Regions from separate parts of the Bradyrhizobium sp. 45 genome, predicted to be linked through region 3. Evidence: predicted binding sites of a transcription regulator. Region 3 holds the regulator's gene; each other region holds the start of a gene.
What was found. The regulator HrcA, encoded in region 3, represses chaperone genes, less so after heat shock. The targets are predictions, from matches to a motif close to GTTAGCACTCNCNNNNNGNGAGTGCTAAC.
Positions count from the first base shown of each region.

Region 1: a site for HrcA is predicted at 3,631-3,659, ahead of IVB42_RS23385 (co-chaperone GroES). Genes of this name have one in related genera too.
Region 2: a site for HrcA is predicted at 5,154-5,182, ahead of IVB42_RS31115 (co-chaperone GroES). Genes of this name have one in related genera too.

Region 1 covers NZ_JADPIX010000122.1:639,372-646,856, reverse strand. The annotation lists gene IVB42_RS23405 (DUF2076 domain-containing protein) at 1-696, shown strand, start outside; gene IVB42_RS23400 (L,D-transpeptidase) at 770-1,570, opposite strand; gene IVB42_RS23395 (protein phosphatase CheZ) at 1,885-2,664, shown strand; gene IVB42_RS23390 (hypothetical protein) at 2,914-3,435, opposite strand; gene IVB42_RS23385 (co-chaperone GroES) at 3,749-4,045, shown strand; gene groL (chaperonin GroEL) at 4,188-5,819, shown strand; gene IVB42_RS23375 (hypothetical protein) at 6,020-7,231, shown strand; gene IVB42_RS23370 (META domain-containing protein) at 7,428-7,485, opposite strand, start outside.
Region 2 covers NZ_JADPIX010000133.1:3,537-11,021, forward strand. The annotation lists gene minE (cell division topological specificity factor MinE) at 1-166, opposite strand, end outside; gene minD (septum site-determining protein MinD) at 169-984, opposite strand; gene IVB42_RS31105 (hypothetical protein) at 1,455-2,024, opposite strand; gene IVB42_RS31110 (matrixin family metalloprotease) at 2,199-4,760, shown strand; gene IVB42_RS31115 (co-chaperone GroES) at 5,216-5,533, shown strand; gene groL (chaperonin GroEL) at 5,568-7,208, shown strand; gene IVB42_RS31125 (hypothetical protein) at 7,337-7,485, opposite strand, start outside.
Region 3 covers NZ_JADPIX010000006.1:149,035-156,519, forward strand. The annotation lists gene IVB42_RS01255 (penicillin-binding protein activator) at 290-1,480, shown strand; gene hemW (radical SAM family heme chaperone HemW) at 1,532-2,686, opposite strand; gene rdgB (RdgB/HAM1 family non-canonical purine NTP pyrophosphatase) at 2,673-3,308, opposite strand; gene rph (ribonuclease PH) at 3,320-4,033, opposite strand; gene hrcA (heat-inducible transcriptional repressor HrcA) at 4,215-5,303, shown strand; gene grpE (nucleotide exchange factor GrpE) at 5,400-6,017, shown strand; gene pncA (bifunctional nicotinamidase/pyrazinamidase) at 6,160-6,882, opposite strand; gene IVB42_RS01290 (hypothetical protein) at 7,029-7,485, opposite strand, start outside.

The DNA.
Region 1 (7,485 bases), on a different contig from region 3:
CCCGGCGCCATCTATGCGCTGGTGCAGACCGTGCTGTTGCAGGACGAGGCGCTGAAGCGTGCTCACAACCGCATCCAAGAGCTGGAGGCGGCGCAGGCGCCCGAGCAGGCGCAGTCCGGCGGTTTCCTGGACACCATGCGCGACACGCTATTCGGCGGGGGCCCGTCGCGCGGCTCGGTTCCGAACGTGCCGCCGCGTGACTCGCGGCCGGTATGGAACAGCGGCCAGGCGATGCAGCAGCCCCAGCCGGGCTATGGCCAACCACCGTACGGGCAGGCCTACGGCCAAGGACCGGGTCAGGGCTATGGTGCGCCGCCGATCGGCGGTGGCGGTGGCTCGTTCCTCGGCACGGCGGCGGCCGCCGCGGCCGGCGTCGTCGGCGGCTCGCTGCTGCTCTCCAGCATCCGCGGCATGATGGGCGGATCGCATCAGCAGGCCTTCGGCGACACCAATGCCCTGGGCGATCGCAGCCCCTGGACCGGCAGCGATCAGTCCGGCGGCTCGCTCGCGCGCGATGCCGGCCTCGACGACATCGGCTCGAACCGCGGCGATGCTTCCCGGCAGGGCTTCGCCGACCACGCTTCGAACGACGACCAGAATTACAACGATCAGAACGACAATGACGGCGGCAATGTCGACCTCGCCGACGACGGCGATTTCGGCGGCGGAGATGATGGCGGCAGCGATTACGCCTGACGCTTCTTATCCTTGCTCCAAACGAGAACGGCCGCCGATGAGGCGGCCGTTTTTGGTTCCGAGCGCTATGCGCCTACATCACCACGACCTTGGTGCCGACGTTGACGCGGCCGTAGAGATCGATGACGTCCTCGTTGCGCATGCGAATGCAGCCCGAGGAGACGTTGGTACCGATGGTCCAAGGCTCGTTGGAGCCGTGGATACGGTAGAGCGTCGAGCCGAGATACATCGCGCGCGCACCGAGCGGATTTTCGGGGCCGCCTTCCATATGCCTCGGCAGGTCAGGACGGCGCGCGATCATTTCCGCCGGCGGCGTCCAGGCCGGCCATTCGCGCTTGGCCGTGATCGACTTCACGCCGGACCAGGTGAAGCCGGGGCGGCCGACGCCGATGCCGTAGCGCATCGCGCGGCCGTTGCCCTCGACGAGGTAGAGGAATTTGTTCGGCGTATCGACCACGATCGTGCCGGCGCTTTCGTTGCCGCTATAGTCAACGAGTTGTTTCTCGAATTTCGGATCGAACTGACGCTGCCGCGGGTCGACCGCCTCCTGCTGGAGACCTGCGTCCTGCATCTGCGGTTCGCCCATCGGCGGCAGGCGGCGCTGGTCATAATAACCCGGCTGCTGCTGATACACCGGCTGCTGCGGAGCGTAGGCCGGACCGCGACCGGGCCCGTCACCGAAGATGAACTCGATGAAGCCGCCGCCCATGTTCGAATTGGACGCGACGCGAACCGGCGCAGGCGGCACCTGCGGCTGGTACAGCACCGCGGGCGGATCGTTCGGCACGCTATTGTCGAAGGCGCTGGCGCTGTTGACGCCGGCAAGGAAGGTGCAAGCGCTGCCAAGCAGCGCAACAGACATTTTCTTGAACATCGACGTACTCTGTACTGTTTCGTCTAGATCACATGCGTCGTGGCGAGGTGATGGCTGATCCGCACCCGCGACGTGGTCAATAAAGAGCAAAAGCCGTTTTGTTTGGTAAACGGAAACGCCATTTCGATTCACCACGTCGTCGGCAGCGGCGCAATTTGGCGATCAGCGTTTATTTTCGATGAACGCCGCGCACGCATGGTTAATCGCTCGTTTGCAAGCCGTCGCGCACAGCCGTACGACAGTTCCGGCTGTGAACTTCGTGTTAAATCGCTTCTGCCTACAAAGACGCGTGAGTGAGGTGGGGGGAGTTCTTGATGGCTATTCACCGCAAACGTTTTCGTGTCGAGGAGGCTATTGTCGGCGAGATGCCCAGCCCCGAAATGATTGAGGAGGCTGCGCCGATGCATAGCGAGATCATGGCCGAGTTGCGTGCGATCCGCACGCAGATGGCGAAGGGCACCGCGCCGTTGTCCGGCAGCGCCGCCATGGCGGCGATCGACGCCTCCACCGCCCACGAGCTCTCGGAAGCCCGTACCATGCTCGATACTTACCGAGCGCAGATCGAGCAGTGCGAGAAGCTGAAGGTCGAGCTCGACCTCATCCACGACGCCATCGACCGCACCAAGCGCGAGATCGCGACACTGCATGGCAAGAGCTTCGACGGCGGCGAAATGGCCAAGGTCAATGGCGAGCTCGGCGCGGTCGTCGGCGGTACCGAACAGGCGACCCAGCAGATCCTCGAAGCCGCCGAGTCGATCGACCAGGCGGCCAGCGCGATGGCCAAGGTGCAATCGGCCGATCAGCAGAAGCGGCTCGCCGACGATATCCAGGAACGCGTCATCTCGATCTTCGAAGCCTGCAACTTCCAGGACCTGACTGGTCAGCGCATCAGCAAGGTCATGAGCACGATGAAGTTCATCGAGCAGCACATCAATTCCATGATGGAAATCTGGGGCGGCGTCGACGCGATCAAGTCCCACGTCGTGCCGCAGGTCGACACCCGCAGCGATGACGACAAGCTTCTCAACGGCCCGAAGCTCGCAGGCGACGTCGGCCACGCCTCGCAGGACGACATCGACGCGCTGTTCGACTGAACGGACGCGACGCTCTGAATAACGAAACGCCGGCGCAAGCCGGCGTTTTTTTGTTGTCTATCGTCCCCCGCTGTCATCGTCCGCGCAGGCGGACGATCCAGTATTCCAGAGACGGCAATGATTGAGCCGAGAAGCCGCGGCGTACTGGATGTCCGCCTGCCGCCTACGCTAAAGCTTCGGCGCCCCTGGACCTCAACCCCGGCGAAGCCTTGGCGTAGCCGGGTCGCGGGGCATGACGAAGGATAGAGACTACGCCCTCGGCGCGCAGCGGACGTAGACCATGTTGCCGTAGCGGGTGGCGGCGTCCTTGTCGATGAAGCGGGTGATGAGGACGCGGCCGTCGAAGGAGACGATCTCGCGGTCCTGGTCGCCGGGCGTCGGACCTGCCGGCCCGATATAGTTCTTGCCGCTCGGCGAGCCCTTCAGGCGCAGCTCCTGCGGTGTTGCCTGGTCGGCCAGATGCATGATCACGCCGCCGGAGGAGCCGGCCGTGATCACGTAAGGATTTTTGCATTGGGCCCGGGCGGCAGCCTCGGTGCGGGCGCGGTCGGCCGGGTTCTGGAACGAGGCCAGGCCCCAGCGCCCGACGATCTCGTCGGCGCGGATCGACGCGGGCATTTCCGGACCGGTGCCGGGCTCGGCCTCGGGGGGCGGTGAGGACGAAGAAAAGGACGGCAGGCTCATGCCGCCGCCGCAGGCACCAAGCAGCAGCGCCAGGCAAGAAGCCGCCGCCAGATTGGCGACCGTGCGCGCGTGAGCTGAACTGATCATGGCATTCCCCCGGACAAAACCATGGCCGCACCCCTTACGCAGCCAAGCGCAAAACCGCTGCCGGAGCAATGACGTCCTTTAATACGCCGGCACCCCGAACAAGTTTCCAATGTCACCATCCTATATCCGTCTCACCAATCGCTTAACCACCTTTGCTTGACAGGATCGCGGCCAAGCCATATTCCCGGGCGCACCATTAGCACTCTGAAAGATGGATTGCTAACGCGCGCCGATCGATCCTCGGGAAGGGTGGACGGAAGCGCCGCCCGCCCACTTCCTCTCCTTCCGAAGCGAGCCTCCAAAGGGAAACGTCATGACTAAATCCAAATTTCGTCCGCTGCATGACCGTGTCGTGGTCAAACGTATCGACGCCGAGTCAAAGACCAAGGGCGGCATCATCATTCCGGACACGGCCAAGGAAAAGCCGTCCCAGGGCGAAGTCGTCGCCGTCGGCCCCGGTGGTCGCGACGAGGCCGGCAAGCTGATCCCGATCGACCTCAAGGTCGGCGACCGTGTGCTGTTTGGCAAGTGGTCGGGCACCGAGGTCAAGATCGACAACGATGAGCTCCTGATCATGAAGGAGTCGGACATTATGGGCGTGATGGCCTAAGGCCAGACGCCTGAACGGCCGCTGAATGCATGCCCGGGTCACTCGATCCGGGCATGCATCATTCCGCCGGGTTCGATCGCGGACCCCGGAATGAGGCGACCCAATTAGCAAGACACATCACGAAGAAGAGGAATTGCAGACCATGGCTGCCAAAGACGTCAAGTTTTCCGGAGACGCGCGCGAACGCATGCTGCGCGGCGTCGATATTCTCGCCAACGCCGTCAAGGTGACGCTCGGCCCGAAAGGCCGCAACGTGCTCATCGAGAAGTCGTTCGGCGCGCCCCGCATCACCAAGGACGGCGTCACCGTCGCCAAGGAGATCGAGCTCGAGGACAAGTTCGAGAACATGGGCGCCCAGATGGTGCGTGAGGTCGCCTCCAAGACCAACGACCTCGCCGGCGACGGCACCACCACCGCGACCGTGCTGGCCCAGTCCATCGTCCGCGAAGGCGCCAAGTCGGTTGCCGCCGGCATGAACCCGATGGACCTCAAGCGCGGCATCGACATCGCGGTCGCGGCCGTCGTCAAGGACATCGAGAAGCGCGCCAAGCCGGTCGCCGCCTCCTCCGAGGTCGCCCAGGTCGGCACCATTTCGGCCAACGGCGATGCCGCCATCGGCAAGATGATCGCGCAGGCGATGCAGAAGGTCGGCAACGAGGGCGTCATCACCGTCGAGGAGAACAAGTCACTCGACACCGAGGTGGACATCGTCGAGGGCATGAAGTTCGACCGCGGCTATCTCAGCCCCTACTTCGTCACCAACCCCGAGAAGATGACGGCCGAGCTCGAGGACGCTTACATCCTCCTGCACGAGAAGAAGCTGTCCGGCCTGCAGGCCATGCTGCCCGTGCTGGAAGCCGTGGTGCAGTCGGGCAAGCCGCTCGTCATCATCGCCGAGGACGTCGAGGGCGAGGCGCTGGCCACCCTGGTCGTCAACCGCCTCCGTGGCGGCCTGAAGGTCGCCGCCGTCAAGGCGCCGGGCTTCGGCGACCGCCGCAAGGCCATGCTCGAGGACCTCGCGATCCTCACCGGCGGCCAGCTGATCTCCGAAGACCTCGGCATGAAGCTCGAGAGCGTGACGGTGAAGATGCTTGGGCGCGCGGGCAAGGTTGTGATCGACAAGGAGAACACCACGATCGTCAAGGGCGCCGGCAGGAAGCCGGAGATCGAGGCCCGCGTCGGCCAGATCAAGGCCCAGATCGAGGAAACCACCTCGGATTACGACCGTGAGAAGCTCCAGGAGCGCCTCGCCAAGCTCGCAGGCGGCGTCGCGGTGATCCGCGTCGGCGGTGCCACCGAGATCGAGGTCAAGGAGAAGAAGGACCGCGTCGAGGATGCGCTCAACGCCACTCGCGCCGCGGTGCAGGAAGGCATCGTCCCCGGCGGCGGCGTCGCGCTGCTCCGCGCCAAGAAGGCGGTCGGCCGTCTGACCAACGCCAATGCCGACGTCCAGGCCGGCATCAACATCGTGCTGAAGGCACTGGAAGCCCCGATCCGCCAAATCTCCGAGAACGCGGGCGTGGAAGGCTCGATCGTCGTCGGCAAGATCCTGGAGAACAAGTCCGAGACCTTCGGCTTCGACGCCCAGACCGAGGAGTATGTCGACATGGTCGAGAAGGGCATCATCGACCCCGCCAAGGTGGTGCGTACCGCGCTCCAGGACGCCGCATCGATCGCCGGTCTGCTGGTGACCACCGAGGCCATGGTCGCGGAGTCGCCGAAGAAGGAAGCCGCCTCCGGCATGCCGGCCGGTGGCGGTATGGGCGGCTTCTAAGGCCGAACCTCGCCTGACAGTGCTGCGAAGGCCGCCTCCGGGCGGCCTTCTTTTTGCCGATCATGGCCCGTGCTTTCCAATTCAACCGGCGGCCAAAACCCACTACGGTGACGGCCGATTCGAATTGTTTGGGCCTGATCTCGTCGGAAAACCGCTTCACACTTTCCGGATCATGCCCACTTTGCCCGGGGATTTCGTCGATGCGCGCGCTTGTGTTTTGCTCCACGGCCGTTCTGGCGGCTCTGCTTGCAGGTTCGCCAGAGGTCGCATCCGCCCAGATGAAGCTGGCGCCGAAGGCCACGGCGCCCGGCGGCGTCGAGACGCGCTATTTCACCTCGATCGACGGGCTGATGGACGGCAATGCCGACGTGATCTTGAAAGAGACACGCCAGGGCAAGACCGTCACCGCAGCCGTGCTCGACGTCTGCTATCCCGTCGCGAAGAATTCCGACCGCAAGGACCGCTTCGTCGTCAATCTCCAGGTCGCGGGCCAGAACCTGACGGGTACGACGCAGAGCCTCGGCGCGAAGGCGCCGGTCACAGTCAAGCTGCTGCGCAAACAGGCCGGAGACACGTTCGAATTCCGCGGCCAGATCAGCATTGGCCAGACCGTGACCGAGGTCACCTCGCCCGACAATTCCGATCTCAGCGAGAAGGAATTCCTCGACAACCAGACCTCCGACGACGGCATCACGCCGCAGCCGAAGGACTTCACCGACGTCTCGCCGGAAGCGATCGCGGTCAAGGTCAAGCTGGATGCCGCGACCGAGTTCCTGAAGAGCCTGAAGGGCCAGGACGTCGAGGTGACGCTGGCGAGTCTCACCGTCGGCTGCGACGCGCTGCGCGCGGGCGAGCAGACCATCAACATGTCGGTCGATCCGGAGCGCGCCGGCGCGCTGCTGGCGAAATTCAAGGCGACGCCCGGCGTCACCGCCGCGGGCTGGACCGCGGGCATGACCGAGATGGACCGCACCATCCGCATTGCCGCCGCCGATTGGCGCGAGGGCGACAAGATCAACCGCGACAAGCTCGCGGCCGCGGTGGCTGGCGTGCTGAGCAGGACGCTCGCGGCAAAGCCGGTCTCGCAAAGCTTCAACCCGGCGACCGGCAAGCTCAAGCTGGTGTTCAAGCGACCGAACCAGGATTTTCCCGCGCTCGAGCTCACCGACACGATCGAGGTCGCGGGCCTCGTCTCGCCCGACAAGCCCGGCACGACCGACAAGCTCATGCTCTGGATCGGGAGTCCCGCGACCACGACCACTGACGAGAGCAGCGGCGCCAAGCTCAATCTCTCGGACGAAGCGACCGCGGACGAGGAAGGCGATCAGCCCGACGACAACGGTTCGGTCGAGGCGCTCACCAAGGAACTGAAAGGCCAGCGCTGGGACGCCGACAAGTCGGTGTGGAAGTGATGTAGCCCGCATATCAACTCTCGGTCGTCGCCCGGCTTGACCGGGCGATCCAGTACTCCGAGAAGGTTTTGATGAATCGAGAAGCCGCGGCGTACTGGATTCCCCGCCTGCCGCCTGTGCTAAAGCTTCGGCGCCCCTGGACCTCAACCCCGGCGAAGCCTTGGCGTAGCCGGGTCGCGGGGAATGACAGCAGGGGCTAATTGCCGTTGACGCGAAAGCGCAGCGGCTTGGGGCCGACGAGCGTGAGCACGTCA
Region 2 (7,485 bases), on a different contig from region 3:
CGAGCATGACGTGTCGCGAGACCACGGCAAGTATCTCTTCCCGCAGAATCCCAAGTAAATTCGGCTGGCCGCGCAGGCCGCGTTCGTGCGCCAAAAGAATTTGCAGCCTCTCCCGGGCAACCGGGGCGGAACCGGGGCGGCGGCTGAGTAACCGCAAAAAGTTCATGCTCATGCCGCCCTCCGTCCAAGCAGCCTTTCCATAAAGCCCTTGCGTTCGACCGGCACCATCATCGTAATCATCTCGCCATTCAGGCGCCGCGCCGCATCGGTATAGGCCCGGGCGGGCGCGCTTGCGGCGTTGTTCAGCGTGACCGGGGAGCCGACGTTTGACGCCCGCAGGACGTCCTGGCTTTCGGGAATGATTCCCAGAAGTGGAGTGGTGAGGATTTCGAGAATGTCATCGATGCTGAGCATTTCGCCTCGTGCTGCGCGGCCCGAGTCATACCGGGTGATCAACACGTGTTTCTTCACCTGTTCGCCCTTCTCTGCCTTTGCAGTCTTGGAATCGAGCATCCCGATAATGCGATCAGCATCACGGACGGACGAGACTTCGGGATTCGTGACGATAACCGCTTCATCCGCATAGCGCATCGCAAGGGTTGCACCTCGCTCAATGCCCGCCGGGCTGTCACAGAGCACCCAATCGAACTTGGTTCGCAGATCGGCGATGACGCGCTCGACCCCCTCATCGGTCAGGGCATCCTTGTCCCTGGTCTGGGATGCAGGAAGCAACCATAGATTCTCGAGCCGCTTGTCGCGGATCAGCGCCTGCGAAACCTTTGCAACGCCGTGCACGACGTTGATGAGGTCGAATACAACGCGTCGTTCCGCCCCCATGATGAGGTCGAGATTGCGCAGGCCGACGTCGAAATCGACAACTACGACTTTTTCTCCGCTTTGTGCGAGCGCGGCACCGAGCGCGGCGGTGGAAGTGGTTTTTCCAACGCCGCCTTTACCTGACGTTACGACCAAGACTTTGGCCATCCTTACCTCCTTTGCCGGCGCGCCCGACAAAAAATCCGGGCGAACGGGGCAAGCGTTGCGTCGATTCCCAAACCAGTTCACGATTGGCATGACCGGGGAAAACACGAACGTGACGTAGGACCGGCCACGGAGACGAACCAACCGACGTTGCAGCCGCACCTTGGAATCCAGGAGTGCCGACTCGCTGTTTTTTGGTTGCTTTGTTTTAGATTGAGCGGTGTTCGTTAATCACCGGTTAACGACGTCCTCTTTTCGGCCGCGGACTTGAGCAAGCCGCTTCCGGTTTAACTCCGTGTTATCGGACATTCTGGGAGTGCGGGTTCGGGTCAAGAGCGTCGTCTGCTGCGATAGACGCCGGCCCGTCCATTTCCGCTATGGCGCTTCAGCGACCGATGACGTGAGGCGGCGCAACAGTCGTGAAGGGCCACAACCCAACCTTCAAAAGAGGGCCGCTGAACTCGACGCATTCATCACGGCTCTCGAATGCTCTCGTCGAGCCCCCGAAGGAGCGGGTAGAGGAAATACGACATGACGCTGCGCTCGCCCGCTTTGATTTCCGCGGTTACGGCCATCCCGGGAATAAGACGGAAATGGTTTGGCACATTGCTCAACTCGGCTGAGGTGAGCTTGATGCGCGCCTTGTAGTGCGGCCGTGCTTCCCCGTCTTTCTTGGGATCTGGACTAAAAACGTCCTCGGAGAGCGTTCTGACCTGTCCCTCCAGGGTGCCGTGCTTCTGAAACGGCCACGCTTCCAGTTTCACGCGGGTGAGAGATGCGGTCTTGACCTTTCCCACGTCGCGCCCCTCGACCAGAACCTTTGCTTCGAGCGGGGAAACGAGCGTGTAGAGCGGCTCCGCCTCTTTCATAATCGACGCTACGGAGCGTTGCGCGACATCGAGGACGATGGCATCTGCCGGCGCCTCGAGCAGGGTGACCTGGTTTCGTCGGGCGGCCTTCTCGAGTTGTTTTACCGCGGCATCGCGGTCAGCGTGAAGACGACTGACACTGCGTTGAAAGAACTCTCCGCCGATCCTTCTCAAGCCTTCAACATCGGTGATTTACGACCTGCCGGTTCCGGCAGCTTAAAGCAGGGAGATTGCAACCATCCAGGAGCGGGTCCCAGATCAAACCGCTAGTTTTGGGTCGTATGATTGACAATCAGACGTTTTGGGCCGTTGATAGCCGGCATCACATTGCTTTTTGGGAGGAACGACATGGACCTCACCAGCTATAATTACAAAATTGATATTCCGCCCGCATCGGTGTCCGGCCGAGCCATTGTCGGTGCCATCGAATTCGCACTAGGGGCTTGGGCACAGGTCGCGCCGATTCAGTTTAAGTTGGTGAACGACAGTCCGGACCTTCGATTTCGCTTCGACGGGCTTATAACTAATTCCGACAACACGACGCTGAATATCCTCACCGGGGTCGTTCCGCCTGGGGTCACTCCACCGATCGGTTTGACTAAAAATGCGCAGATCACATTCAACCCCAACGTGCTTTGGGTCAATTCACCTTCGCCGCTCCCGGGGTTCACCGATATGGGCTCCACCGCATTGCACGAGGTGGGTCATTATCTCGGGTTGAAACATTCCACCAACCTCGAATCAGCGATGTATCCCGTTAATCAGGGGGTTCGAAGTCTCTCCGCGGATGATATCGAGCGTATACAGGCGCTGAAGGGCGCCCCGCCTATCCCGGTGCCTGGGTGGTTTGGAAACTCGACCAGCGGTGCCGATGTGGTGGTCGTCGATCTAAGTCGCTCAGGCACAACGTTAGATGTCATTGTCGGGCAGATTGACAATCCCGACGGGGCCGACACTGCTTATTACCGCGTCGGATACGATATAGCCGCCAACGGAAATCCCCGCGGTGGATGGAGTCCCCCTATCGCCATGGGCGGTCCACTTGGCAACAATAGTCAAGGATTGGGCCTTGCCACCGGCTTTATTCACGGGCTCCTTCCGGACGGACGCTCATCGCTCGATATGGTGATGATGTGGATGGATGATCCCTCGGGCGAAAACCAGCTGCTGTATCGAGTGGGCTTTAATCTCGGAGAGGACGGGCTGACGCCAACGTGGACAGGCAACTTTCCCGTGCCCGGTCATTTCGGAAACACGACTGAGGAGGTTGCCTGCGCTCTATTCGACGTTAACGGTAGCGGCGGCGCCGATCTGATCGTCGCCTGGATTGACAACCCTGATGGTGAAAACACCATCTATTATAAGATTGGCTATGACATCGCGGCGGATGGTTCAGTTGCGGTTTGGTCCGACCAAATGTCCGTGCCACACCCAGTAGGCTTCTCAAGCAGCGGTCTCGGAATTAGCGTCGTGGACACGCGGGGTAACGGTCGCCCGGACATGCTGGTGTTCTGGATCGACAATCCGGATGGAGCAAACAATGCATTTGTTCGGATTGGCGAAGATCTTGATCGCGATGGCGTCCCGATTACTGGGTGGGGCACGCCGCACAGCATCCCTGGAAGCTGGGGCAATGAAACCGGTGGGGCCGGCGCAGCCTTCGCGAACATCAGAGGAACACTTCGACCAGATGTCTTAGTGCTGACGCTGGACGCGCCAGACGGACCTGATGCCGCCTACATCAGAGTGCTATCGCCGCCAATGCCGACCTGGAATGTTGTGCGGCCGGTGCCGAACGGGACGGGAGTAGTGAAAATCGCCGCGTCGGCTCTGCCCGAAGCAGCGATCGTGCTGGCCACCCGCGGAGTTCCTGGACCAGCTAATGCGCCGCTGCAGATCAGCGTCTGGGACCAGACTGACCTGGACGAGAACAAGGGCAGCGACATTCTTGAGTTTGTGGGCCCTAAGCCGGCGAACGATGCGCGCGTCGATTCAAATGTCGCCGTTTCAGCCAGAAGCACCAGCACCGCAAATGTTTTCTATGTCGGTAGCGACAACTTTATCCGAAGCGGTTTTTCGACCGCAATCGCTCAACCAGGCACAGCTGCTACCGGACCGATCTGGCTTTTGCCAGGTTTTCGCCCGCCTGTGGGGAATCCTGTGCGTCCAGCAAATTCGGCCGCGATGCCGCCGGTAACTTCATCGCCCCTGGTTGCATCGTCGCTCAACGACCAGCACGTCGCGGTGTTTTTCGCGGGTAAAGAAGACGACCTAGAGATTGTCGCCTCAAATGGGGCGGTTGGCTGGGTCGCTGCTAACACGCGTGCCAATTGGCAGCGGCCGATTGTCGCCATAGCAGCGGTGCCTCGTGCAGGTCGCATCTTCATAATCGTGGTTGATGGTGCGGGCGCGTTTTGGGAATTATCCGTTGATGACCAAGTTGGGTTTCAGCCACCCCAAAGAATAATTCCTGCTGGAATTGCGGATGGCGCGGTCGCTCTCGTCTCGCGCAACAATGAACAACTAGACGTATTCTGGATCGATAAGGTCAGTCGCTCTCCAATGTCCAGTTTCTGGAATACTGCGACAGCGCTTTGGTCGGCCCCCTTTGCCATCGCTGCTGGGCGCACTGCTCGTTCAGGTTCTGCATTGGCCGTTCCGAACTCATGGAACGAACGTCTCCAGGTTTTTTGGCAGGAGGCGGACAGCTCTGTATGGACAACCTGGTGGGCTCCTCGGCCAGATGCGGTGCCCGCGACCTGGAGCACGCCTTCACTTGCCGTCGCAGCCGGAGTCGCAGCAGCCGGATCCGACCTCATTGCGGTTTCGCGAAAAGCCGAGCGCGTCAGACTATTTTTCGTCGACAGCACCAGCACGTTGCAGAACGTTTATTGGGGCGAAAACCCTTAGTTCATTGAGGCCATAGCCTAAACGCAAAAATGCTGGCGCGCTTGCGGCGGATCTACGAGGCGCACCAGGAAACTGACTCCGAACGCATGAAGCCGCTTTACTTCGGCCAAAGCGGACCTAGCCTTAGCATCCTGACAATCGGCAGCGTTAACAGCCGGCAGAAGCAACTTCGACTAATGGATCTTCGCGGCCGAGCCTTGCCTTGAACACCGCTTTCATAGACCCAAGGATCATCACAACCTTGATCGATGATGGTCGTCTCGCCCGCGCGCGCTAACAGCATGCTACTTCGTCTGCTAGCAATCGCCGCTAAGCGTTCCTCCTCAAGAAAGTCAAGTTGCGTGGCCCGATGCCCTTGCGCCCCAGCATCACAGGCTTATGTGAGAAGCGGCGGCTAGCACTCGCTCATTGCGATTGCCAATCCAGAAATAATCACAAAAGCCAAGGAGGACAGCATGAAATTCCGTCCGCTTCACGACCGCGTCGTGGTCAAACGCATTAATGCCGAAGACAAAACCGCCGGCGGCATCATCATTCCGGATACCGCCAAGGAAAAACCCTCGCAGGGCGAGATCACGGCGATCGGCCCAGGCGGACGCGATGAGGCCGGCAAGCTGATTCCGATCGATCTCAAAGTCGGCGACCGTGTGCTGTTCGGCAAATGGTCGGGCAACGAGGTCAAGATCGAGGGCGAGGAGCTCTTGATCATGAAGGAGAGCGACATCATGGGCGTTCTCACCGATCTGCCTGTCGCCAAGAAGAAGGCCGCATAGCGCCTAATCCTTCCAATATTTCAAGGACCACATCATGGCTAGTAAAGAAGTTAAGTTCGGCGTTGATGCGCGGGACAAGATGCTGCGCGGCGTCGACATTCTCAACAACGCCGTCAAGGTGACGCTCGGCCCCAAGGGCCGCAACGTCGTGCTCGACAAGTCGTTCGGCGCTCCCCGCATCACCAAGGACGGCGTCACCGTCGCCAAGGAAATCGAGCTTGAGGACAAGTTCGAGAACATGGGCGCGCAAATGGTGCGCGAAGTGGCCTCCAAGGCGGCCGACGCTGCCGGCGACGGCACCACCACCGCGACCGTATTGGCTGCCGCCATCATTAGGGAAGGCGCCAAGTCGGTTGCCGCTGGCATGAACCCGATGGATCTGAAGCGCGGTATCGACCTGGCTGTGGACGCCGTGGTCGCTGATCTCGTCAAGAACTCCAAGAAAGTCACCTCAAATGAGGAAATCGCCCAGGTCGGCACCATTTCCTCCAACGGGGACGTGGAAATCGGCAAGTTCCTCGCAAATGCCATGAAGAAGGTCGGCAACGAGGGCGTCATCACGGTTGAGGAAGCAAAATCGCTCGAGACCGAACTCGAGGTCGTCGAAGGTATGCAGTTCGACCGCGGTTACATCTCGCCCTACTTCGTCACCAACGCAGACAAGATGCGCGTTGAAATGGACGATGCCTACGTCTTGATCAATGAGAAAAAGCTATCTCAGTTGAATGAATTGCTTCCCTTGTTAGAAGCCGTGGTGCAGAGCGGTAAACCGCTTGTGATTATCGCCGAAGACGTCGAAGGCGAAGCTCTCGCTACCCTCGTGGTCAATCGTCTGCGAGGTGGTCTGAAGGTCGCGGCCGTCAAGGCTCCGGGCTTCGGCGATCGCCGCAAGGCCATGCTGCAGGACATCGCAGTGCTGACCGGCGGCCAGGCGATCTCGGAAGATCTCGGTATCAAGATGGAGAACGTTACGCTCGCCATGCTTGGCCGCGCCAAGAAGGTGATGATCGACAAGGAGAACACCACGATCGTCAACGGCGCCGGCAAGAAGGCCGACATCGAGGCGCGCGTCAGCCAGATCAAGGCGCAGATCGAGGAAACCACCTCGGACTACGACCGCGAGAAGCTGCAGGAGCGTCTGGCCAAGCTCGCAGGCGGCGTCGCGGTGATCCGCGTGGGCGGCGCGACTGAAACCGAAGTGAAGGAGCGCAAGGATCGCGTGGATGACGCGATGCATGCGACCCGTGCAGCTGTGGAAGAAGGGATCCTGCCGGGCGGCGGTGTCGCCCTGCTCCGCGCCTCCGAGCAGCTCAAGCGCATCAAGACTCAGAACGACGACCAGAAGACCGGCGTCGAGATCGTGCGCAAGGCGCTTTCCTGGCCCGCTCGCCAGATCGCGATCAACGCAGGCGAAGACGGTTCAGTGATCATCGGCAAAATCCTCGAAAAGGAGCAGTATTCCTACGGCTTCGACTCCCAAACCGGCGAATACGTCAACCTGATCTCGAAGGGCATCATCGACCCGACCAAAGTGGTGCGTGTGGCGATCCAGAACGCAGCCTCGGTTGCGGCCCTGCTGATCACCACGGAAGCCATGGTCGCCGAGCTGCCCAAGAAGGGCGGCGCCGGTCCGGGAATGCCTCCGGGCGGCGGCATGGGTGGTATGGATTTCTAAGTCAACGGTGCGGAGCTCAACCGTAAGAGAGGCCTGGCAGCAATGCCGGGCCTTCACGTTGGAATGCGTTCAAACGGCGACACTGAAACTGCTGCGGCTGCACAGCTCCCCCATGCAGTAGAGACGTCCTATCGCTTTTTCTTCTTCCCAAAAATTTCGTTCCAGTTGTCCTTATAGGCTTTGGATACCGCCTTCTGACCCTCGCCCATATCTTGCTTTTTCGGTGTTGCGTCCGGTTTGTTTTCAGTCTTGGTCGAAGATTCCGGCTTGGCTTCGA
Region 3 (7,485 bases):
CCCAGGGAATGAAGCGTCAGCGCCATATTCGCGGCGGAAACGCCGCCTTGATGCTGGGTGACGGACGGCGGACAGCTAGCCAGAACTTGAAAGGAAGCCGCGTTAAGCGGGCATTATCCTTTTGTTTGAGTTAACTATTTGCCGACAATATGCCTGAATCCATGGCCGGTGTCGTGGAAAGAATGTCGTGACCGGCTGGCGACGGTCGGTCGGAAGAGAAACTGTCATGACGGGCCCACGTGATCCCAGATCCTCCTTTTCGGAGGAGTCTCCCGTTCAGGGGCCCCTGATGTCAGGGGCGACGCGGCGAAGCGCGCTCGGTCTGTTGCTCGGCGCGCCGCTGCTGTCGGCCTGCGCCGGCGTGCAGCAGAGCCTGAGCCAGTTCTCCAATCCGTTCAGCAGTTCCTCCCCGCCTCCGGCCCAGCCGGCCGGCCCGCCGCAACAGGCGACGACCGCCGGCACCGGCGGGGTGAAGGTTGCCGTGATCCTGCCGCTGTCGGCATCTGGCAATGCCGGCCTTGCCGCGCAGTCGATGCGCAACGCCGCCGAGATGGCGCTGGCCGAGTTCCAGAATCCCAACATCCAGCTCCTGATCAAGGACGACAATGGTAGCCCGCAGGGCGCGCAGGCCAGTGCGCAGCAGGCGGTCGATGAGGGCGCCGAGATCATCCTGGGGCCGCTATTCGCGCAGTCGGTGCCTGCGGTGGCGCAGATCGCGCGCACGCGCGGCATCCCGGTGATGGCGTTCTCGACCGATTCCAGCATCGCCGGCCGCGGTGTCTATCTGCTGAGCTTCCTGCCGGAGTCCGACGTCAACCGCATCGTCGAATATTCCGCCAGCATCGGGAAGCGCTCCGTCGCCGTGCTCGTGCCCGACAATGCCTATGGCAATGTGGTCGAGGCCGCGGTGAAGGCGGCGGTGCCGCGCCGCGGAGGGCGCATCGTCGCGTTCGAGAAATACGGCGCCGATCGCGCCACGCCGGCCCGGACCGTGGCGCAGCAGCTCGGCAGCGCCGATGCGCTGTTCATCGCCGATGATGGCGACGCCGTCGTCTCGGTCGCCGATGCGATGAGCGCGGCGGGTGCGAATCTGCGCAATATCCAGCTGCTCGGCACCGGCCTGTGGGACAGTCCGCGCGTCTATGCCAGCTCCAACTTGCAAGGCGGCCTCTACGCCGCGCCGGACCCGGCCGGCTTCCGCGCCTTCTCCGGCCGCTATCGCACCAAATATGGCGCCGAGCCCGTGCGCACCGCCACGCTTGCCTATGATGCGGTCGCCCTGGTGGCCGCGCTGGCGCGTACGCAGGGCACGACGCGCTTTTCGTCGGACGTGCTCACCAATCCCTCCGGCTTTGCCGGCATCGACGGCCTGTTCCGCTTTCGCGCCGACGGCACCAATGAGCGGGGCTTGGCGGTGATGAAGGTCACGACCGGCGGCGGCGTTGCGGTCGCGGGCTCGCCGAAGAGCTTTGGGGCGTAGCTGTTTCCTCGACGTCGTCCTGGCTTTCGCCAGGACGACGATGGAGAGACTTTACGCCGCGAGATCCGCGACCACCGCGTCCAGCACCGGAAAACCGCTGCTCGTCACGCGCAGCCGTCCCGTTGCATCCACCGTGATTGCACCTTCTTCGCTCAGCAGCGTGATGCGCTTGGGATCGAGTGAGCGGCCGGAGAGCGCTTTGTAACGCTCGGGGTCGATGCCCTCGGCGAGGCGCAATCCCATAAGCAGGAATTCGTCGGCGCGCTCTTCGCTGTTGAGGAGATCGTCGGTGACGACGCCGTGGCCGTTGGTCTCGACCCGCATCAGCCAGGCTTCGGGGCGCTTCTCGGTGGCGGTCGCGTGCCTGATACCGTCGATGTCGAGGCGGCCATGGGCGCCGGGGCCGATGCCGGCATATTCTTCGCCGCGCCAGTAGACCAGATTGTGCCGGCACTCGGCGCCGCGCCGCGCGTGATTTGAAATCTCGTAGGCGGGCAGGCCGAGCCTGTCGCAGGTCTCCTGCGTGACGTCGTAGAGCGCGCGTGCGACCGCTTCATCCGGCGTCTTCAGCTTGCCGGCTTGATGTAGGCCGAAGAACGGCGTGCCTTCTTCGATCGTCAATTGATAGAGCGACAGATGCTCGGCCGCCTCGCCGATCGCGAGACGCAATTCATCGGCCCACATCGCCGGCGTCTGGTCGGGACGGGCGTAGATCAGGTCGAACGAATAGCGATCGAACGAGCGGCGCGCGATAGCGACGGCATCGAGGGCCTCGCGCGCGCTGTGCATGCGGCCGAGCGCTTTTAGCGAGGCATCGTCGAGCGCCTGCACGCCGAGCGAGACGCGGTTGACGCCGGCGGCGCGATAGCCGGCGAAGCGCGTAGCCTCGACGCTGGTCGGGTTTGCCTCCAGCGTGACTTCGACGTCTTTCGCCACGGTCCAGTGCTTGCCGATGGCGTCGAGCACAGCGCCGACGGTTGCAGGCTGCATGAGCGAGGGCGTACCGCCGCCGAGAAAGATCGAGGTGACTTCGCGTCCGGGCGCGCGCTCGGCGGTCGCAGCGATTTCGCGCGCGAATGCTGACGCAAACCGCGGCTCGTCGATCGGGGCGTGGCGAACGTGGCTGTTGAAGTCGCAATAGGGGCACTTCGACAGGCAGAACGGCCAGTGCACGTAGACGCCGAAGGCTTCCTTAGCGCGGCTCAAGGCAGATCTCCGCCAGTTTCACGAAGGCGCGGGCACGATGCGACAGGCCGAGACCGAGCGGCGGCAGGCCGTGCTTCTCGATGCTCTCCATCTCGCCGAAGGTGCGGCTATGGCCGTCGGGCAAAAACATCGGGTCGTAGCCGAAGCCGGCGGTGCCGCGCGGCGGCCACACCAGCGTGCCGTCGACGCGCCCCTCGACCTCTTCGAGATGATCGTCGGGCCATGCAACGCAGAGCGCGGAAACGAAGTGCGCCTTGCGTTTGGCCGGCGTGGTCGCGCCGCGCTCCTGCAACAGACGCTCGATCTGCGCCATCGCTGCGGCAAAATCCTTGTTCGGGCCGGCCCAGCGCGCCGAGTAGATGCCGGGCGCGCCGTCGAGCGCGTCGACCACGATGCCGGAATCATCGGCGAAAGACGGCAGCTTCGTTGCCTGCGCCGCCGCGATCGCCTTGATCGCGGCATTGCTGCGGAAATCGTTTCCGGTTTCTTCCGGCTCGGGAAGGCCGAGCTCGCCGGCCGACACTGCTTCGATGCCGTAAGGCGCGAGTAGCTCCTTCATCTCGGCGAGCTTGCCGGGATTATGGGTCGCGATAACCAGCTTTCCGGTGATTCGGCGGTGCATCGGGCTATTGACTACGCTACCGCCAGTTTCTGCAAGTCCACGAGACGCGCGACGCCCTTGCGCGCCAGCGCCATCAACGCCAGGAACTCGGCTTCCGTGAATGGCTCGCGTTCCGCGGTGCCCTGGACCTCGATGATGCGGCCATCGCCGGTCATGACGAAATTGGCGTCGGTGTCGGCTTCGGAGTCCTCGGCATAGTCGAGGTCGAGCACGGGCGTGCCCTTGTAGATGCCGCAGGAGATCGCGGCGACGTTGTCGCGCAACACATTGGCCTTGACCATGTTGCGCGCCTTCATCCAGCTGACGCAATCGGCGAGCGCGACCCAGGCACCGGTGATCGAGGCGGTGCGGGTGCCGCCGTCGGCCTGGAGCACGTCGCAATCGACCGTGATCTGGCGCTCACCGAGCGCTTCGAGATTGATGATGGTGCGAAGCGAGCGGCCGATCAGGCGCTGGATTTCGACGGTGCGGCCGCTCTGCTTTCCGGCGGAGGCCTCGCGGCGGGTGCGTTCCGAGGTCGCGCGCGGCAGCATGCCGTATTCGGCGGTGACCCAGCCGCGGCCCTGGCCCTTCAGCCATGGCGGCAGGCGGTCTTCCAGCGTGGCGGTGACCAGCACGTGGGTGTCGCCGAATTTCACCAGGCACGAGCCTTCCGCATATTTGACCACGCCGCGCTCCAGCGTCACGGGGCGCAATTCGTCGGGCGCACGGCGGCTTGGCCGCATGGGAAATCCTCCAAAACTCTCAAAAAAGTGCTGTTGGCGGTGCTTGTAGGGGGGGTGAGGGTGGGCGGCAAGGGGGAAGATCGAGGCCTTCTTCACCCCCGATTTCCAATCCGCCAACGCCACGCTTGTCAGAAGCATCCGGGATAGACAAATTACCTGTGTCTTAGAGGAGTTACCGTCTGTGGCCCATCACGATCCGATCCATCTGATCGCGCCGCGCGCGGGCCTCGCCCAGCTCAACGAGCGTTCCCGCGACATCTTTCGTCAAATCGTCGAAAGCTATCTCGCGACCGGGGAGCCGGTGGGCTCGCGCAATATTTCGCGCCTGATTGCCATGCCGCTTTCGCCGGCCTCGGTCCGCAACGTCATGGCCGATCTGGAACAGCTTGGCCTAATCTACGCCCCGCACACCTCCGCCGGCCGATTGCCGACGGAACTTGGCCTGCGGTTCTTCGTCGATGCCCTGATGCAGGTCGGCGACCTCAATGACAGTGAACGGCAGGCGATCCAGAGCCAGTTGACCTCCGTCGGCCACGCGCAATCGGTGGAGGCTGCGCTCGAGGAGGCATTGACGCGGCTCTCCGGCCTGACCCGCGCCGCCGCCGTCGTGCTGACGCCGAAATCCAATGCGCGGCTGAAACATATCGAATTCGTCCGCTTGGAACCGGAAAAGGCATTGGTGATCCTGGTCGGCGAGGACGGGCAGGTCGAAAATCGCGTGTTGACGCTGCCGCCGGGAGTTCCATCCTCGGCGTTGACCGAAGCCGGCAACTTCCTCAATGCCCGCATTCGGGGCCGGACCCTGGCCGAGGCGCGGCTGGAGCTCGAGACCGCGCTCGGAGAGGCGCGCACCGAGCTCGATCAGCTGACGCACAAGGTGATCTCGGCCGGCATCGCCAGCTGGTCCGGCGGCGAGAACGAGGATCGTCAGCTCATCGTCCGCGGCCACGCCAATCTGCTCGAGGATTTGCATGCGCTGGAGGATCTCGAGCGCGTTCGCCTGCTGTTCGACGATCTCGAGACCAAGCGCGGCGTGATCGACCTGCTCGGCCGGGCCGAAACCGCGGAAGGCGTGCGGATCTTCATCGGCAGTGAGAACAAGCTGTTCTCGCTGTCGGGTTCGTCCACCATCATCTCGCCCTATCGGGACGCCGCCGGCCATATCGTCGGCGTTTTGGGCGTGATCGGGCCGACGCGGCTGAATTATGCCCGCGTGATCCCCACCGTGGACTACGCTGCCCGCATCGTCAGCCGGCTCTTGGGGGGCTGACCGGCGGCCGGGCCGATCACGGGCGCTTGATTTTCGCCGCCCGAAGCACGATATCCGGGCCAGAAACCCCCTGAGACGAATGCGAAAAGAGAGCCGATGACCGATCGAGACCGGCAACCCGAAGACACGAGTGCTGCGGCCGGCGAGCCCGTGGTGTCAAAACCCTACATCATGCCCGACGATCCCGAGCCCGGCTCCGTCGAGCTTCTGCAGAAGGAAGTCGCCGAGGCGCGCGACCGCATGCTGCGGACGCTGGCCGAAATGGAGAATTTGCGCAAGCGGACCACCAAGGAGGTCGCGGATGCCCGCCTCTACGGCATCACCGGCTTTGCCCGCGACGTGCTCGACATCGCCGACAACCTGCAGCGCGCGCTCGATGCCGTTCCGGCCGAAGCCCGTGCGGCGGCCGATGCAGGCCTCGCCTCGCTGATCGAGGGCGTCGAGCTGACTGAGCGCTCGCTGCTCAGCGCGCTGGAAAAACACGGCGTGAAGAAGTTCGACCCCTCGGGCCAGAAGTTCGACCCGAACTTCCAGCAGGCGATGTTCGAGGTGCCCGATGCGTCGGTGCCCGCAGGCACGGTCGTGCAGGTCATGCAGGCCGGCTACACCATCGGCGAGCGCGTGCTGCGTCCCGCCTTGGTCGGTGTCGCCAAGGGCGGCGCCAAGGCTGCGCCCGCTGCCAACAGCAACGAGCCGAACGGCGCGGCCAACTAAGTCGATCCTCATGGCGAGGAGGCGCGTCAGCGCCGTCTCGAACCATGCAGGCCGCGCTGCTGCATCGCGGCCTTCATCCTTCGAGACGCGCGCGAAGAAGCGCGCTCCTCAGGCTGAGGGTCTTGCAGTTTTTTGACCGGGCCTACGCGCTCGCCGCGATATCCGCGGACTGAATCCGCTTCACGCCGGCCTTTGCCATGTCGGCCCAGGCTTTTGCCAGCGAACCCTGATTGTCGATGCCGCGGCAGGCGTCTTCCACCACATAGACCTCGAAGCCCGCCTTGCGCGCGTCGAGCGCGGTCCAGGCGACGCAGAAATCCGTCGCCAGCCCCGCGACGAAGACGCGCTTGATCTTGCGCGCCTTCAGATAGCCGGCGAGACCGGTCGAGGTCTTGCCGTCGGCTTCGAGGAAGGCCGAATAGCTGTCGACGTCCTTGTGAAAACCCTTGCGGATGATGAGCTCGGCGTGCGGGATCGCAAGGTCTTTCGACAGCGCGGCGCCGTCGGTGCCCTGCACGCAATGGTCGGGCCACAGCACCTGCTTGCCGTAGGGAAGATCGACGGTCTCGAACGGCTTCTTGCCGGCGTGGACTGACGCGAAGGAAATATGGCCTTGCGTGTGCCAGTCCTGCGTCATCACCACGTTCGAAAATGCTTTCGAGATCTTGTTGATGACGGGCACCACCTGCTCGCCTTCCTTCACGGCGAGGCTGCCGCCGGGCAGGAAGCAATTCTGCACGTCGATCACGAGCAGCGCGGATGCATCGTCCGGCTTGATCGATGCCGCTGCCAGAACTGCGGTTGGCGCGAGCGCCACGAGCGCGCTCGTCCCGAGCGCCGCCAAGACTTGTCGCCGATCCAGCATCATTCGCCTCCCTCCAGGATGAACTCAACGGAGGGGGAGCCTAGTTCCGTTCGTATACGAACAGAAGCCCGAAAATGCAGCCGGCTTTGGTGAGTGGTTGGGCTTGAGCCGCGGGTTCGGTGCACCTCTCCCGCTTGCGGATGCTGCTAGCCCTTCGGCTGGATGCCGTCGCGGACCGCGCGGAAGCGGGTGAAGGCGGCCGGCCATTGCTCGCGCGGGGCGCTGGCGATGATGCGCAGCGAGGCGCCGCCGCTGCTGAAGCGGATCCACTGCACCACGGTCACCGGCGTCTTGTCCTTGCCGCTGACGCCGTCGATCCGGGTCTCGAAACCCTGCTGGCCGCTGATGCGGATCGGCTCGGACATGGTGACGCGCGACTCGCGCACGCCGGGAATCTGGAGCGCCGCCTCTTGGGCGAAGCGGGCGCGGTCGTCGGCGGCTTGCGGTGTGGCGCCAATCACGCCGAGGATGATAAACGGCTTCGATTCATAGCCGGAGCTCTCGTCGCCGTCGGCCAGGATGATACTCGAGCCCGGCGCCAGCGTGCGGACGTCCTTGAAGTCGGCGAGATCGGTGATCTTGAACGGCATCAGTGCGATCTGC